Regions from separate parts of the Franzmannia qiaohouensis genome, predicted to be linked through region 1. Evidence: predicted binding sites of a transcription regulator. Region 1 holds the regulator's gene; the other holds the start of a gene.

The links. Region 1 encodes sigma-54, which starts transcription at its own class of promoters, with help from an activator protein. Its sites were predicted from a motif close to TGGCACNNNNNTTGCTNT; they were not measured.
Region 2: QC821_RS15785 (urease accessory protein UreD) is a predicted target of sigma-54. The motif match lies at 2,461-2,478, and genes of this name have one in related genera.

What each region holds. Positions count from the first base shown of each region.
Region 1 covers NZ_JARWAM010000006.1:86,590-93,900, reverse strand. Annotated here, with positions in the region: gene pmbA (metalloprotease PmbA) at 1-488, shown strand, start outside; gene QC821_RS09520 (HPr family phosphocarrier protein) at 502-771, opposite strand; gene rapZ (RNase adapter RapZ) at 776-1,699, opposite strand; gene QC821_RS09510 (PTS sugar transporter subunit IIA) at 1,779-2,267, opposite strand; gene hpf (ribosome hibernation-promoting factor, HPF/YfiA family) at 2,275-2,583, opposite strand; gene QC821_RS09500 (RNA polymerase factor sigma-54) at 2,695-4,107, opposite strand; gene lptB (LPS export ABC transporter ATP-binding protein) at 4,270-4,995, opposite strand; gene lptA (lipopolysaccharide transport periplasmic protein LptA) at 5,032-5,541, opposite strand; gene lptC (LPS export ABC transporter periplasmic protein LptC) at 5,538-6,128, opposite strand; gene QC821_RS09480 (KdsC family phosphatase) at 6,132-6,689, opposite strand; gene QC821_RS09475 (KpsF/GutQ family sugar-phosphate isomerase) at 6,701-7,311, opposite strand, start outside.
Region 2 covers NZ_JARWAM010000011.1:152,874-160,184, reverse strand. Annotated here, with positions in the region: gene ureC (urease subunit alpha) at 1-323, opposite strand, end outside; partial or broken gene QC821_RS15795 (urease subunit beta) at 461-763, opposite strand; gene QC821_RS15790 (urease subunit gamma) at 918-1,220, opposite strand; gene QC821_RS15785 (urease accessory protein UreD) at 1,528-2,421, opposite strand; gene urtE (urea ABC transporter ATP-binding subunit UrtE) at 2,688-3,386, opposite strand; gene urtD (urea ABC transporter ATP-binding protein UrtD) at 3,386-4,219, opposite strand; gene urtC (urea ABC transporter permease subunit UrtC) at 4,216-5,343, opposite strand; gene urtB (urea ABC transporter permease subunit UrtB) at 5,349-6,944, opposite strand; gene urtA (urea ABC transporter substrate-binding protein) at 7,030-7,311, opposite strand, start outside.

The DNA of each region.
Region 1 (7,311 bases):
TCACGCTGGGCGAGCGGCCGCTGGAGATCGGTGCCTCGGCCAGTGCGCCCTTCGACAACGACGGCGTCTATACCCGCGACAACGTGTTCATCGACCAGGGGCGGCTGGCCAGCTACATGCTCTCGGCTTACAGCGCGCGGCGGCTCGGCATGCACAGCACCGGTAACGCCGGTGGCGCCCGCAACCTGCGTCTCGAGGCGCCGCTGACGCCGCATGCCGCACTGCTCGAGCAGCTCGGCACCGGGGTGCTGGTCACCGAGCTGATGGGGCAGGGCGTCAACGGGGTGACCGGCGACTACTCCCGCGGTGCGGCGGGGTTCTGGGTCGAGAACGGCGTGATCCAGCACCCGGTGGAGGAGTTCACCATTGCCGGCAATCTCGAGCAGATGTTCCGCGGCCTGATGGCGGTGGGCGATGACGTCGACACCCGCGGCAGCATTCACAGTGGCAGCTGGCTGATCGACGAGATGACGGTGGCGGGCAGTTGAGGCAGCGGAGCGCCTACTCGCCCTCTTCGAAGCGTGATTCGAACAGTGCGCTCAAGGCGTCGAGCACGGCCTCGGCGTCGTCGCCTTCGGCGTGAACGGTGAGCGCGCTGCCGCAGGGTGCGGCGAGCATCAGCAGCGACATGATGTTGGCCGCGTCGGCGTCGCGCCCGGCGTGCTGGACCTTGACCTTGGCACGATACGGCTGGCAGCACTGCACCAGCTTGGTGGCCGCGCGGGCGTGCAGGCCGCGCTTGTTGGTCAGGGTCAGCTCACGGCTCGGCATCGGTTCAACTTCCTTGTAGTGGCGTGGCGTGCTCGCTGTCCTTGGCAGCGGGGCGGGTGATGGCGGTGTGAATGCCCAGTTCGCGGTGGCGTAGGCGCACATCGGGGTAGCGGGCGGCAAACTCGGTGGCCAGGCGTTCGACCAGGTACACCGAGCGATGCTGGCCGCCGGTGCAGCCGATCGCCACGGTGACATAGCTGCGATGGCTGGCTTGATAGGCCGGCAGCCAGCGGCTCAGCCAGCCGTGGATGTCACTGGCCATGTCGGCGACGTCGCGATAGCCCTCGAGGAACTCGACGATCTCGGCGTCACGGCCGTTGAAGGGGCGCAGCCGTGGATCCCAGTAGGGGTTGGGCAGGCAGCGGGCGTCGAACACGGTGTCGGCGTCCAGCGGCACGCCGCGCTTGAAGCCGAACGACTCGAAGGTCAGGGTCAGCTGCTTGCCGACATGCTGGGCGACCTGCTCGGTAATGCGTCCGCGCAGGTCGTGGACCGACAGCCGGGTGGTGTCGATGGTCAGGTCGGCCAGGTCGCGGATCTCGGCCAGTGCGCTCTCTTCGGAGTCGATCGCCTCGGCCAGGGTGCGGTCGCTGTCGCGGGTCAGCGGGTGGCGACGGCGAGTGGCCGAGTAGCGTTCGAGGAGGATCTTGGCATCGGCGGTGAGGTACACGACCTGGCAGTCGACGCCGCGCTGGCGCACCTCGTCGAGCAGGCTCGGGAAGCGCTCGAGGGCATCCGGCAGGTTGCGTGCGTCGATGCTGACGGCGATCGAGGAGCGCCGCGGCTCGCCGGCATGCAGTTCGTCGACCAGCGAACCGAGCAGCATCGCCGGGAGGTTGTCGATGGCGTAGAAGCCCAGGTCTTCGAGGGCCTGCAAGGCAATCGATTTACCCGAGCCGGATCGGCCGCTGATGATCACGAGCTGCATGCTGCTCTCCTGCGCGAACCTGCGCTAAAACGTGCCGCCGACATGAGTCGCGGGGCTTCCAGGCGGCCCTGGCAAAGGCTCAGGGAGCGGGAGTATCGGGATGCTGGGCCTGACGGTCGATGGCATCCATCAGGGTATCATGAAGTTCACGCTGACTCTCGCAGTGGCGCAGTTTGGCGCGGGTCTCGGCGTCGTTCATCACGCCGGCGACTTCGGCGAGCAGTGCCAGGTGGGTGTCGTCGGCCTGTTCGGGAACCAGCAGCACGAACACCAGATCTACCGGGTCACCGTCGATGGCATCGAAGTCGACCGCTTCGCTGAGCTTGAGAAAGCCGGCCAGCGGCGTCTTGCAGTGGGGACTGCGGGCATGGGGGATGGCGACCCCGTTGCCGATGCCGGTACTGCCCAGCCGTTCGCGTCCGATCAACCGGCTGAAGACTTCCTGGCTGTCGAGGCTCGGGGTGTTCTGGGCAATGAAGGTGCTGAAGAATTCCAGCACCCGTTTCTTGCTCCCCCCGGGGACGCCGAACAGGGCGCGCTCGGGGGGCAGGATGGTTTGCAGAGTCATGGAGAAATCAGCGGACACCGGCGCCTTGGGCGCGGGCCTGAGCTTTTTCCTTGTGTTTGACCAGTTGGCGGTCGAGCTTGTCGGCCAGGGCGTCGATGGCGGCGTACATGTCCACGTCCTGGGCATCGGCGTGAATATCGGCCCCTGCGGCGTGCAGGGTGCAGGCGGCGTGCTGGCGCTCCTTTTCGATGGAAAGCGTGACCTGCACGGTGGTGATGTTGTCGTAGTGTCGTTCGAGGCGGGCAAGTTTCTCGTCGACGTAATCACGCAGCGATTCGGTCAGTTCAACATGGTGTCCGGTGATGTTGACTTGCATGGCACGCTCCTTTCCTGCGGGTGTCGCTTCGATTGTAACCCTTTTTGTGGCGCTGCATAGCCCCTGTGCCGGTGGATTTGATCAGCACCGATGTTGCAGGTTTTTTTACTGTCAGGACAGACGCTTGCGCTCGCTTGAGGGCGGGATGCCCATGGCTTCGCGATACTTCGCCACGGTACGCCGGGCGACCTTGATGCCGCTATCGGCGAGCAGGTCGACCAGCTTGCTGTCGGACAGCGGCTTGCGCGCCGGCTCCTCACCGATCAGCTTCTTGAGGCGCGCGCGGATCGCGGTGCTGGAGTGGGCGTCGCCCTCGCCGGCGCCGCCGACGTGGCTGGAGAAGAAGTACTTGAGCTCGAACACCCCGCGCGGGGTGTGGATGAATTTCTGGGTGGTGACACGCGAAATGGTCGACTCGTGCATCTCCACTGCCTGGGCGATGTCGGCCAGGATCAGCGGCTTCATGGCTTCTTCGCCCTGCTCGAGGAAGTCGAACTGGCGCGCCATGATCTCGCGACCGACCCGCAGCAGGGTGTCGTTGCGGCTCGACAGGCTCTTGATCAGCCAGCGTGCCTCCTGCAGGTGCTGCTTCATGAAGGCGTTGTCGTCGCTCTTGTCGGCGCGCTTGATCAGTGCTGCGTAGTCGGGCTGGATACGCATCCGTGGCAGCGCCTCGGGATTCAGCTCGATGCGCCACCCGGCCTGAGTATGGCGGGCGATCAGGTCGGGGATGACGTAGTCATTGCCGCTGTCGCTGAAGGCCTGGCCGGGGCGCGGGTCGAGGGTGCGGACCAGGGCAATGACGTGGTCGAGCTGGTCGTCATCGAGGCGCAGGCGACGCTTGAGCAGCTTGCGATCGTCGCCGGCCAGGGCTTCCAGGAACTGGCGTACCAGGCGCTTGGCCTGTGGCAGCAGCGGGGTGTCATCGGGCAGCACGCCGAGCTGCAGCATCAGGCATTCGCGCAGGTCGCGGGCACATACCCCGGTAGGCTCGAACTGCTGCAGGCGCAGCAGCACCTGCTCGACCTCGCTGACCTTGAGGCCGGCAAGCCCCTGGTCGCGCAGCCCGCCGCTGAGTTCGTCGAGGCTCGCCGCCAGGTAGCCGTTGTCATCGACGGCATCGATCAGGCTCTCGGCGATGATCCGCTCACGGTCGACCAGGTCGGTCATCGCCAGCTGCCAGGCCAGGTGGTCATGGAGGCTTTCACCGCTGGCGTTGCGCTCGAAGTCCGGCGCTTCGCCGCTGCCGCTGGGGGCCATGTCCTGGTAGGTGTCCGACCAGTCGCTGTCGACCGACAGCTCGTCGGGGATCTCGCTCGACCAGTCGTCCTCCTTGGCCTCGGCGACCTCCTGCTCGCCGAAAGCGTCGTCGAGCTCGAGCATGGGGTTGGACTCCAGCGCCTGCTGGATTTCCTGGCGAAGATCGAGGGTCGACAGCTGCAGCAGGGCGATCGCCTGCTGCAGCTGGGGGGTCATCGTCAGGTGGGTACCGACGCGCAGTTGCAACGAGGGTTTCATGGCCATGGGGGAGACGGCTTCGCTGACAAGTGAGCGATTACGTTAGCCCGCGTCGCGACCCCATGCAAGCACTATGGTATGAAATCTCTGCAATAAGCATGCCATGCGCAATTCGTGTGCCAGTTGTCAATAGCCCAGCGTGTTTTCATGGGCTTGAGGACGGTATTCTTAGAGCCGGAAGTCCTCGCCGAGGTAGACGTCGCGGACTCGCTGGTTATCGAGCACCTCGGTGGCGCTGCCCTCGGCGATGATCTGGCCGTCGCCGACGATATAGGCGCGGTCGCAGATATCCAGGGTCTCGCGGACGTTGTGATCGGTGATCAGTACGCCTATGCCGCGCGCCTTGAGCTGGCGGATGATGCCCTTGATCTCGCCCACTGAGATCGGGTCGACCCCGGCGAAGGGTTCGTCGAGCAGGATGAAGGTCGGCTCGGTAGCCAGCGCGCGGGCGATCTCGACCCGGCGTCGCTCACCGCCGGACAGGCTCATGCCCAGATTGTCGCGGATATGGGTGACATGAAACTCGCCGAGCAGCTGTTCGAGGCGCGCCTGGCGCCCGGCGCGGTCGAGGTCCTTGCGGGTCTCGAGGATTGCCATGATGTTGTCGGCCACCGACAGCTTGCGAAACACCGAGGCTTCCTGGGGCAGGTAGCCGAGCCCGGCCTGGGCGCGCTCGTGCATGGCCGCCCGGGACAGGTCGCGGTCGTCGATATGGACCTCGCCGGCGTCGGCCTTGACCAGCCCGACGATCATGTAGAACGAGGTGGTCTTGCCGGCCCCGTTGGGGCCGAGCAGGCCGACGATGCTGCCCTGGTCGATGGTCAGGCTGATGTCGTGCACCACCCGGCGGCGCTTGTAGCTCTTGGCCAGGTGTTTGGCGCGAAGGGTCGTCATGCGCTTGCCTTAAGTAGGGGAGCGAAGTGGCTCGAGTCAGTTCTGTTCGGGGTTGAGGGTCATGCGTACGCGCTGGCGCTCGCTGCCTTCGACCTCGGAGCGTGCCTGGACCACGCGGCGGTCGAGGAAGTACTCGACGTAGCCGCCGTCGAAGGTGTCGCGGGCCTGGTGCAGCTCGGCCTGGTCGATCAGCTCCACGCGGCGCGCGGCGACGTGGTAGATGATGGTGCGGCCCCAGCCGCGCATCAACTCTTCGTCGGGCTGTGGGCGCTGCTCGACGTAGGCGCGTTCGCCGGTGGCGGTGATGCGCGAGACCTCGCCGGCATCGTTGCGACGGATCTCGACGCGGTCGCCGGTGACCTGCAGCGAGCCCTGGCGGATATCCACATCGCCGGTGTAGACCGCGGTGCCGGCGCGGTCGTCGAGGTCGAGCTGGTCGGCGGTGACGTCGATGGGCTGGCTGGCGTCCTGGGTCTGGGCCAGGGCAGCGGCGCTTCCCAGCAACAGCCAGGCGGCCACTGCCAGGGTCAGGGATGATCGCCTCATGATGCGGGTTCCTCGGAGCCTTCGGGTGGGTGGTGGCCGCGTACGTTATCGGTCAGGCGCATGCGGTCTTCGTCGATCCAGGCGTCGAAACGTTCGCCGCGGGTCCACTGCGGCGGCTGATATAGGGTAGCAGTGGTCTCGCTGAAGGCGTGGCCAATATCGAGGTCGACGTGTAGCACGTTGGTCTCCAGCCGCCAGCCCTCGTCGGGGGCCTCCAGGCGGGCGTTGCCGGCCAGCGTCAGCCGCTCATTGCCAGGGCCGAGGGTGCCGACGTCACCGAAGCCGAACCAGGTGCGGCCCTCGCTGTCGAGCAGCCGGCTGACTGGCGTCTGGGTGCGGGTAATGTCGTCGTGGGGGGTGTGCACCAGGCGTGGCGTCACGAGCCGCTGGTGGGGCCGGCCTTGGGCGTCGAAGCGGGTCATGGTGGCGTCTTCGAGGTAGTAGTCGGGCTCGCCGGCGGCGTCGCGCGGCACCGGGCCGGGGCCGAAGCTGTCGCGCTGCTCGAACAGTGCCAGCACCCCGCCAAGCATCAGCAGGAGCAGCAGCAGCCAGAGCTTGTAGGAGGGGCGCGGCAGGCGGATGGCCATGGCTCAGCGCTTCCCGTGCAGGTAGGTGTCGACAACCGCGCCCCAGTGGCCCTGGGCCTGAAGCAGCGCATCGCAGATCTCACGCACGGCACCGTGGCCGCCGGGGCGCTGGGTAACCCAGTCGGCGTGGGCGCGAATGTAATCCGGCGCGTTGGGTACGCTGATGCCGAGCCCGGCACGCTTGATCGCCGCCAGGTCGGGCAGGTCGTCGCCGCCGTAGGCGACCTGTTCGAGTCCCAGGCCAAGCCGCTGGCACAGCTCGCGCAGCGCGGCGAGTTTGTCCTCGCGGCCCTGCAGCACATGGTCGATGCCCAGCGCCGCGGCACGCTGGCTGACCATCGGCGAGTCGCGTCCGGTGATCAAGGCAACCTCCAGGCCGGCCTGGCGAAGCAGCTTGACGCCGTGGCCGTCCTGGGTATGAAACGCCTTGATCTCTATGCCGTCGGCCTGGAAATAGAGGCGGCCGTCGGTGAACACGCCGTCGACGTCCAGCGCCAACAGGCGCACATGGCGGGCCTGGTCGATCAGTGCCGGGGGTAAGGCGGGGGTGTCGGGGCTCATTAAAAAACCTCCTAGATGACGCCGCTGGTGAGCAGGTCGTGCATGTGCAGGGCGCCCACCGGGCGGCCCTGGTCGTCGACCACCGCCAGGGCGGTGATGCGGTTGTCCTCCATCACGCGCACCGCTTCGGCGGCCAGTATCTCGGCGCCGATGCGCTTGCCGGGGCGGGTCATGACGTCGTCGACCTTGAGCGGTCGCAGGTCGGCATACTGATCGAGCGTACGCCGCAGGTCACCGTCGGTATAGACCCCGGCCAGCAGGCCCTGTTCATCGACCACGCAGGTGAAGCCGAGGCCTTGACGGGTAATCTCGAGCAGCGCATCACGCAGTGGGCTGCCGAGCGGCACCTGGGGCAGGCGGCTGCCCTGGTGCATCAGGTCGCCGACCTTGAGCAGCAGGCGTCGGCCGAGGCTGCCGCCGGGGTGCGACAGGGCGAACTCCTCGGCGGTGAAGCCGCGTGCCTCGAGCAGCGCCACCGCCAGCGCATCGCCCAGCGCCAGTGCAGCGGTGGTCGAGGAAGTGGGCGCCAGATCGAGGGGGCAGGCCTCGCGGGCCACGGCGGCATTGAGGTGTGCTTCGGCGTGGCGCGCCAGCGTCGAGCCGGGGCGGCCGGTCATGCTGA
Region 2 (7,311 bases), on a different contig from region 1:
GCCACATCGGGCTGGGTATCGGGGTTGCCGGCCTTGCCGATGGCCGCAATGCGCCCCTCCTTGAGGCCGACATCGGCCTTGACGATGCCCCACCAGTCGAGGATCAGGGCGTTGGTGATCACGGTGTCCATCACCGCATCGTCGACACGCTGGCTCTGGCCCATGCCGTCGCGGATCACCTTGCCGCCGCCGAACTTGACCTCGTCGCCGTAGTGGGTGGCGTCCTTTTCCACCTCGATCCACAGCTCGGTGTCGCCCAGGCGCACCCGGTCGCCCACGGTGGGGCCGTACATGTCGGCGTAGGCCTGTCTCGAGATCTTCATGACTGGCCTCCTTGGTCTGGTTTCTGCGCCTTCCGCGCGGCTTCGGGCGCGGTAGCTGGTTTATGCGCCTTTCGCGCGGCTTCGGGCGCGGTAGCTGGTTTCTGCGCCTTTCGCGCGGCTTCGGGCGCGGTAGAGAGCAGCGCGCCCATGACATCGCCGCGGAAGCCATAGATATGCCGCGTGCCGGCGTAGGGAATCAGCGTTACCTCGCGGGTCTGGCCGGGCTCGAAGCGGATCGCCGTGCCGGCGGCAACGTCGAGGCGATAGCCCCGTGCACGGTCGCGGTCGAAGGTCAGCGCCGGGTTGGCCTCGGCGAAGTGATAGTGGGAGCCGATCTGGATCGGCCGGTCGCCGGTATTGGCGACCTCGACGGTGATACGTTCGCGCCCTTCGCAGAGCGCGATCTCACCATCCTGCAATTGGTACTCACCGGGAATCATGGTCTTTCCCTCATCACTGTATTAACCGCTGGCAGCTAAAACTGAGCGAACGAAGGCCAGGCAAGGCGGCGAGCGACAAAAAGGCGGAGTTCACTTTAGTAAATGAGCATTTTTTGTCGTGAAGCCAACACAGCATGGCCGAGTGCAGCCAGTTTTAAACGATTGGGGTGTGGACGGTCACAAGCTTGGTGCCGTCGGGGAAGGTGGCTTCCACCTGCACCTCGTCGACCATCTCGGCCACGCCCTCCATGACGTCGTCACGGCCGAGGATCTCGCGGCCGAAGCTCATCAGCTCGGCCACGCTGCGCCCGTCGCGAGCGCCCTCCATGATCTCGAAGCTGATCAGCGCCACGGCCTCCGGGTAGTTGAGCTTGAGACCACGGGCCTTCCTGCGTTCGGCAAGCTGTGCGGCAGAGAACAGCAGCAGCTTGTCCTTGTCTCTCGGCGTCAGTTCCATAGCGCGTCCCTCATATCATTGATGTTTGCTGGCAGCGCTTCGCGCTGCCGAGGTAGCCAACCCCATCGCGACTGAAGTCACTCCCACATTTGCCTTGGCGCCACTCTCCTGTGGGAGCGAATTCATTCGCGATTGCAGCGCGCAGCGCCGCCGGCCAACCCAACCTCATCGTGACTGAAGTCACTCCCACATTTGCCTTGGCGCCACTCTCCTGTGGGAGCGAATTCATTCGCGATTGCAGCGCGCAGCGCCGCCCGGCCGTGGCAAGACAACCCCCATCGGGATGATGTCCCTTGGGCCTGCGTCATCATGTCAGCCAGATGCGTGGCGTATGCGCCTGGCGCTGCAGCAGCACCGGCCTGAGCAGCTCCCAGGCCTGCTGGCAGATCGCCCAGGCCTCGTTACGCTCATGACCGAGGTAGCGCAGCAGCAGCACGCCGTGACGCAACGTGACTGCCCAGCGGGTATTGTCCGGCAGTGCCTCGCGCAGCACTTCTATGGCCGCTGCGGCGTCGCTGTCGTTCAGCCCTACCGCCCACAGCGTTGCCTGCACGCTGGCACCGCCCTGCCCCCAGCGGCCGCGAAAGCGCCGGTGCAGCGGATCCAGGGGCTGGCGCTCCAGCCACAGCGGCTTGCCGTCCCGGGTCAGGCGGAAGCGCTGATCGATGCGGCCGGAGACATAGGGCAGGTCGCTCGCCGGACGGCCCAGCGCCAGCACCTCCCAGCCCAGGCAGCGCGCATTGCCGTGCAGGGCTATGTCGGTCAGTTGTGCGCCGCGAGAACCATCGAAGGCGATGGTCTCCTGGGGCAGCCACTCAAGGCTGGCGCCGTCATCGACGCTAAGCCGGGTCTGCTGGCACCATGCCACCCCTTGGCTATCGGCCTTGTAGAGTTTGTTGGCGGCCGGTGTGGTCAACAGTGCATGACTGCCGCCCGCCAGGCGTGCCGAGATATTCAGCGCATCGCCGCTGACCAGGCCGCCGGGAGGGTGCAGCAGATAGACGTGGCAGGCTCCCTCGCGACCTTCCGGATAGAAGGGTCGCTGTACGCGTAGCGGGCCTTGATGGCGCGCCTGCACCATACGGGTGACCCCGTCGCGGCGCTCGAACCCCAGCGCCAGCGAGGCCGCCCAGTGACGCTCGGCATCGAAGCGATGCCCCGAGTCGGGAGCCGTTGGCAGGGCGTGCGGGATAGCCGTCATCTAGCGGGTTCCATCAAATGGGTGAGCGATACGCAGTATGCTGCAAGCAACGTACCATTTTGGTGAAAAGCCACTTTCGCCCAGGGAAAACAACCCACTAGAGTGTATACAAGAGCGTTACCGCGTCCCTGATGCACCACAGGAGCGCCGCACCGAAAGATTCTTGCACCTAGTTAGTGCGCCATGCGGCGTCACGCACCACCAAGGGGCAAAAAGCCCGCCGCGGCGTGACCGCGGCGGGCGTCCTTGGCTGGGCGCTGCCGAACCTAGACCGTCAGATGCTGCTTGATCAGCGCGTCGGAGAGTTCGGCGATGGGCCCCTTGGCCACGTGGCGGCCGCGATCCATGATCACGAAGCGGTCGGCGTACTTGCGGGCGAAGGGCAGCTTCTGCTCCACCAGCAGCACGGTCAGACCGTCCTCATCGATCAGGGTGCGGATCACCTCGCCGATCTGGGCGACGATATTGGGCTGAATGCCCTCCCCCGGCTCATCGAGGATCAACATCCTTGGCTCGATGACCAGCGCCCGGCCGATGGCCAGCTGCTGCTGCTGGCCGCCGGAGAGATCGCCGCCGCGGCGGTGACGCATCTCCTTGAGCACCGGGAACAGCTCATAGATGCGTTCGGGAATGCTGCGCTTGCCGTCGCTGCGCGCGGCGAGGCCGGTGCGCAGGTTCTCCTCCACGGTCAGCAGCGGAAAGATCTGCCGCCCCTGTGGCACGTAGCCGATGCCCAGCCGCGAGCGCTCCTCGATCCGCTTGCGGGTCAGCTCAATGTCATCGGCGAAGCGCAAGCTGCCGTCGGCCACCCGCTCCTCGCCCATCACGCACTTGAGCAGGGTGGTCTTGCCCACCCCGTTGCGGCCCATCACGCAGGTGCACTCACCGGCCGGCACCTCGAGGCTCAGGTCCCACAGGGTATGGCTCTCGCCGTAGTACTGATTGAGCTTGTCGACCTTGAGCATCAGGCGGCCTCCTCGCTTTCACCGAGGTAGACCTCGATCACCCGCGGGTCATTCTGCACCTGGTCCATGCTGCCCTCGGCCAGCACGCTGCCCTGGTGCAACACCGTGACCTTGCGCGCAATCGAGCGCACGAAGCCCATGTCGTGCTCCACCACCACCACCGACTGCTTGCCGGCCAGGCCGGTGAGCAGTTCGGCGGTGCGCTCCATCTCCTGCTCGGTCATGCCCGCCACCGGTTCGTCGACCAGCAGCAGCCGCGGCCGCTGCATCAGCAGCATGCCGATCTCCAGCCACTGCTTCTGGCCGTGGGAGAGAACGCCCGCCGGCCGGCGGCGCTGCTCGGCGAGGCCGGTCATCTCCAGCACCTCATCGATACGCTCCCGGGCCGGGCCCTCCAGCCGCGCAAACAGCGTCGGCAGCACCCGCTTGTCGGCGGTCATGGCCAGCTCCAGGTTCTCGAATACCGACAGCGCCTCGAACACCGTGGGCTTCTGGAACTTGCGGCCAATACCCAGCGCAGCGATATCTGGCTCGTTCATGGTGAGCAGATTATGGCGTGCGCCGAACCACACCTTGCCCTGGTCGGGCCGGGTCTTGCCGGTAATGATATCCATCATGGTGGTCTTGCCGGCGCCGTTGGGGCCGATGATGCAGCGCAGCTCGCCGTCGTCGACGGTCAGGTTGAGATCGTTGATGGCCTTGAAGCCATCGAAGCTGACCGTGACGTCCTCCATGTAGAGGATTGGCCCGTGGCGCACGTCCACCGGCGATTCGGCGGGCGCCATGAAGTCGAATACGCGATCGCGCTGGGACAGCGACTTGATCAGGCTCATGAGGTCACCTCCTGGCCGGGGGTAGCATCGCTATGGTCGCGACGCCGTTTGAGTCGGTAGGCGAACAGTCCGGCCACGCCCTTGGGCAGGAACACCGTGACCAGCACGAACATCGCGCCGAGGGCGAACAGCCAGGCGTCGGGCATGACGCCGGTGAATACCGTCTTGGCGTAGTTGACCAGGATGGCGCCGATCACCGCGCCGTACAGCGTGGCACGGCCGCCCAGCGCGACCCACAGCACGATCTCGATGGAGAAGATCGGCGAGAACTCGCTGGGGTTGATGATGCCCACCTGGGGCACGTAGAGCGCGCCGGCAAGCCCGGCAAGCATTGCCGAGACCACGAACACGAACAGCTGGAAGCGCTCGACCCGGTAGCCGAGGAAGCGGGTGCGCGCCTCGGCGTCGCGAGTTGCCACGCAGACCCGGCCCAGCTTGCTGCCGACGATGGCGCGACACAGCAGGTAGCCGGCACCCAGCGCCACCCCGGTGGCCAGGAACAGGCCCAGGCGGGTCTCGTTGCTGCGCAGGTTGAAGCCAAGGATGTCGCGGAAGTCGGTGAGGCCGTCGCTGCCGCCGAAGCCCATCTCGTTGCGATAGAAGGCCAGCATCAGGGCGAAGGTCAGCGCCTGGGTGATGATCGACAGATAGACCCCGGTGACCCGCGAACGGAACGCCAGGAAGCCAAACACCAGCGCCAGCGCACCGGGTGCCAGCAGCACCATCAGGAAGGCGAACCAGGCCATGTCGAAGCCTAGCCAGTACCAGGGCAGCGACTCCCAGCTCAGGAACACCATGAAATCGGGCAGTACCGGGTCACCGTAGGTGCCTCGGTCGCCGATCTGGCGCATCAGATACATGCCCATGGCATAGCCGCCGATGGCGAAGAAGGCGCCGTGGCCGAGGCTGAGAATCCCCAGGTAGCCCCACACCAGGTCAACCGCCACGGCCAGCAGCGCATAGCTGAGGTACTTGCCGAACAGGTTGACGGTGTAGGCGTTGACGTGGAGCGGATGCCCCGCCGGCACCACCACGTGCAGCAGCGTGACCAGGGTCATCGCCGCCAGCAGTACGCCGATGAATAGCTGGGTCGAACGCTCATTGAACGGTTGCATTAACCACATCGCGATCAGCCCTCCGCCGCGCGGCCCTTTTGCGGAAAGAGTCCGCGGGGGCGTTTCTGAATGAACAGGATGATGAACACCAGCATTATGATCTTGGCCAGTACGGCGCCCGCCCAGGGCTCCAGCACCTGGTTGATCACCCCCAGCGACAGGCCAGCGACCAGGGTGCCCCAGAGGTTACCCACGCCACCGAACACCACCACCATGAAGGAGTCGATGATGTAGTTCTGGCCCAGGTTGGGGCCGACGTTGGTGAGCTGCGACAGCGCCACCCCGGCGAGGCCGGCAACGCCCGACCCCAGGCCGAAGGTGAGAATGTCGACGCGGGTCGCGCGAATGCCCATGGAACGCGCCATGGCACGGTTCTGGGTCACCGCGCGCACCTCCAGGCCAAGCCGGGTGCGGCGCATCACCAGCATCAGGGCGGCGAATACCACCAGGGCAAAGCCGATCACATACATGCGGTTGAGGGTCAGCGACAAGGCGTCGTTGACCACTAGCGAGCCGCTCAACCACTCCGGGCTAACCACGGTGCGGTTCTGGGGAGAGATCGCGGTGCGCACCAGCTGCTGGAGAATCAGGCTGACGCCGAAGGTCGCCAGCAGTGTCTCCAGCGGGCGCCCCTTGAGGAACTGGATCACGCCGCGCTCGATGGCAATGCCGGCCAGGGCCGCGACCATGAACCCGGCGGGTATCGATAGAATCAGCGCCAGCCCCGGCTGCCCGGGAATCAGCTGCTGCATCGCCCAGGTGGTATAGGCGCCGAGCATGATCAACTCGCCGTGGGCCATGTTGATCACCCCCATCACGCCGAAGGTGATGGCCAGGCCGATGGCCGCCAATACCAGCACCGAGCCCATCGAGAGGCCGAAGTAGAGGGTTTCGGCGGCGCGATTGAGGCGCAGGTTCTGCTCGATGTTACCCAGCGCCGTGGCGGCAGCCGCGGCGATCTCTTCATCATCGCTGTTGGTGGCCTGGTTGAGCGCCACCCGCACCCGCGGATGCAGGCTGCCGTCGAGGTGCTCGATGGCCAGGATATCGCCCTGCTCCAGGCGATGAATGGCCAGCGCCAGGGTCAGGCGCTGGCGGACTCGCGCATCCTCCTCCTCTTCGATCAGCGCTTCGATGGGCTCGGCGAGCTCCTCATCCACCTCGCCCAGCAGCCGCTCAGCGGAGGTGCGCCGCCGGTCGAGGTTGGGAGAGTAGAGATCGACCACCGCGATCACGCTGCGCAGCTGATTGCGCAGCGCATTGTTGATACCGATACGGTCGAGGTCGCGACGCGACATCTCGCCCAGGGCCTCGCCGCTCAGGGCGTCTTCCACCGGCCAGTCGCGGCCCGTGTTGTCGAGTACCACCACGAAGCGGCCGTCGTCGGCGCGCTGCAGGCGTCCGTCGAGCAGCGCCTGCAGCCAGGCGCGGGCTCGCTCATCGTCACTGGCGACGATGGCATTGATGGCCTCGCCCTTGGCGGGAAAGCTGTCGACGTCCAGCGCTTCCAGCAGTTCGATGGCCGCCTCGTCGTCTGCCGAGGTCTGCGCGTTCGCGGTCAGCGGCATGACCAACAGCACTAGCAGCCAAAATAAAAGGAGACTCCTCATGGGTTCTTCCTTTGCGGTAGGGAGTAGCAGAATAGGTCGAGCAGGCGTGCGCTCCGCCGCCGTGCGGCGGCGGAGCTAGGTACTATCACTCTTCGGCGAGCGCTTCTTCGGCTTCTTCGGCCGCGGTGCTGCCGCCACAGGAGCCGGTGGCAACGTTGTAGTTGCCGCAGCGCATCGGCGCCTGCCAGTCGGCCATCAGGTCGCGCGAACCCGGCAGGAAGTCCGACCAGGCGTCGCCGGCCACGGTGGACGGGGTCTGCCAGACGATGTCGAACTGGCCGTTGTCCTGCACCTCGCCAATCAGCACCGGCTTGGTGATGTGGTGGTTGGGCATCATCGCCGCATAGCCGCCGGTAAGGTTGGGCAC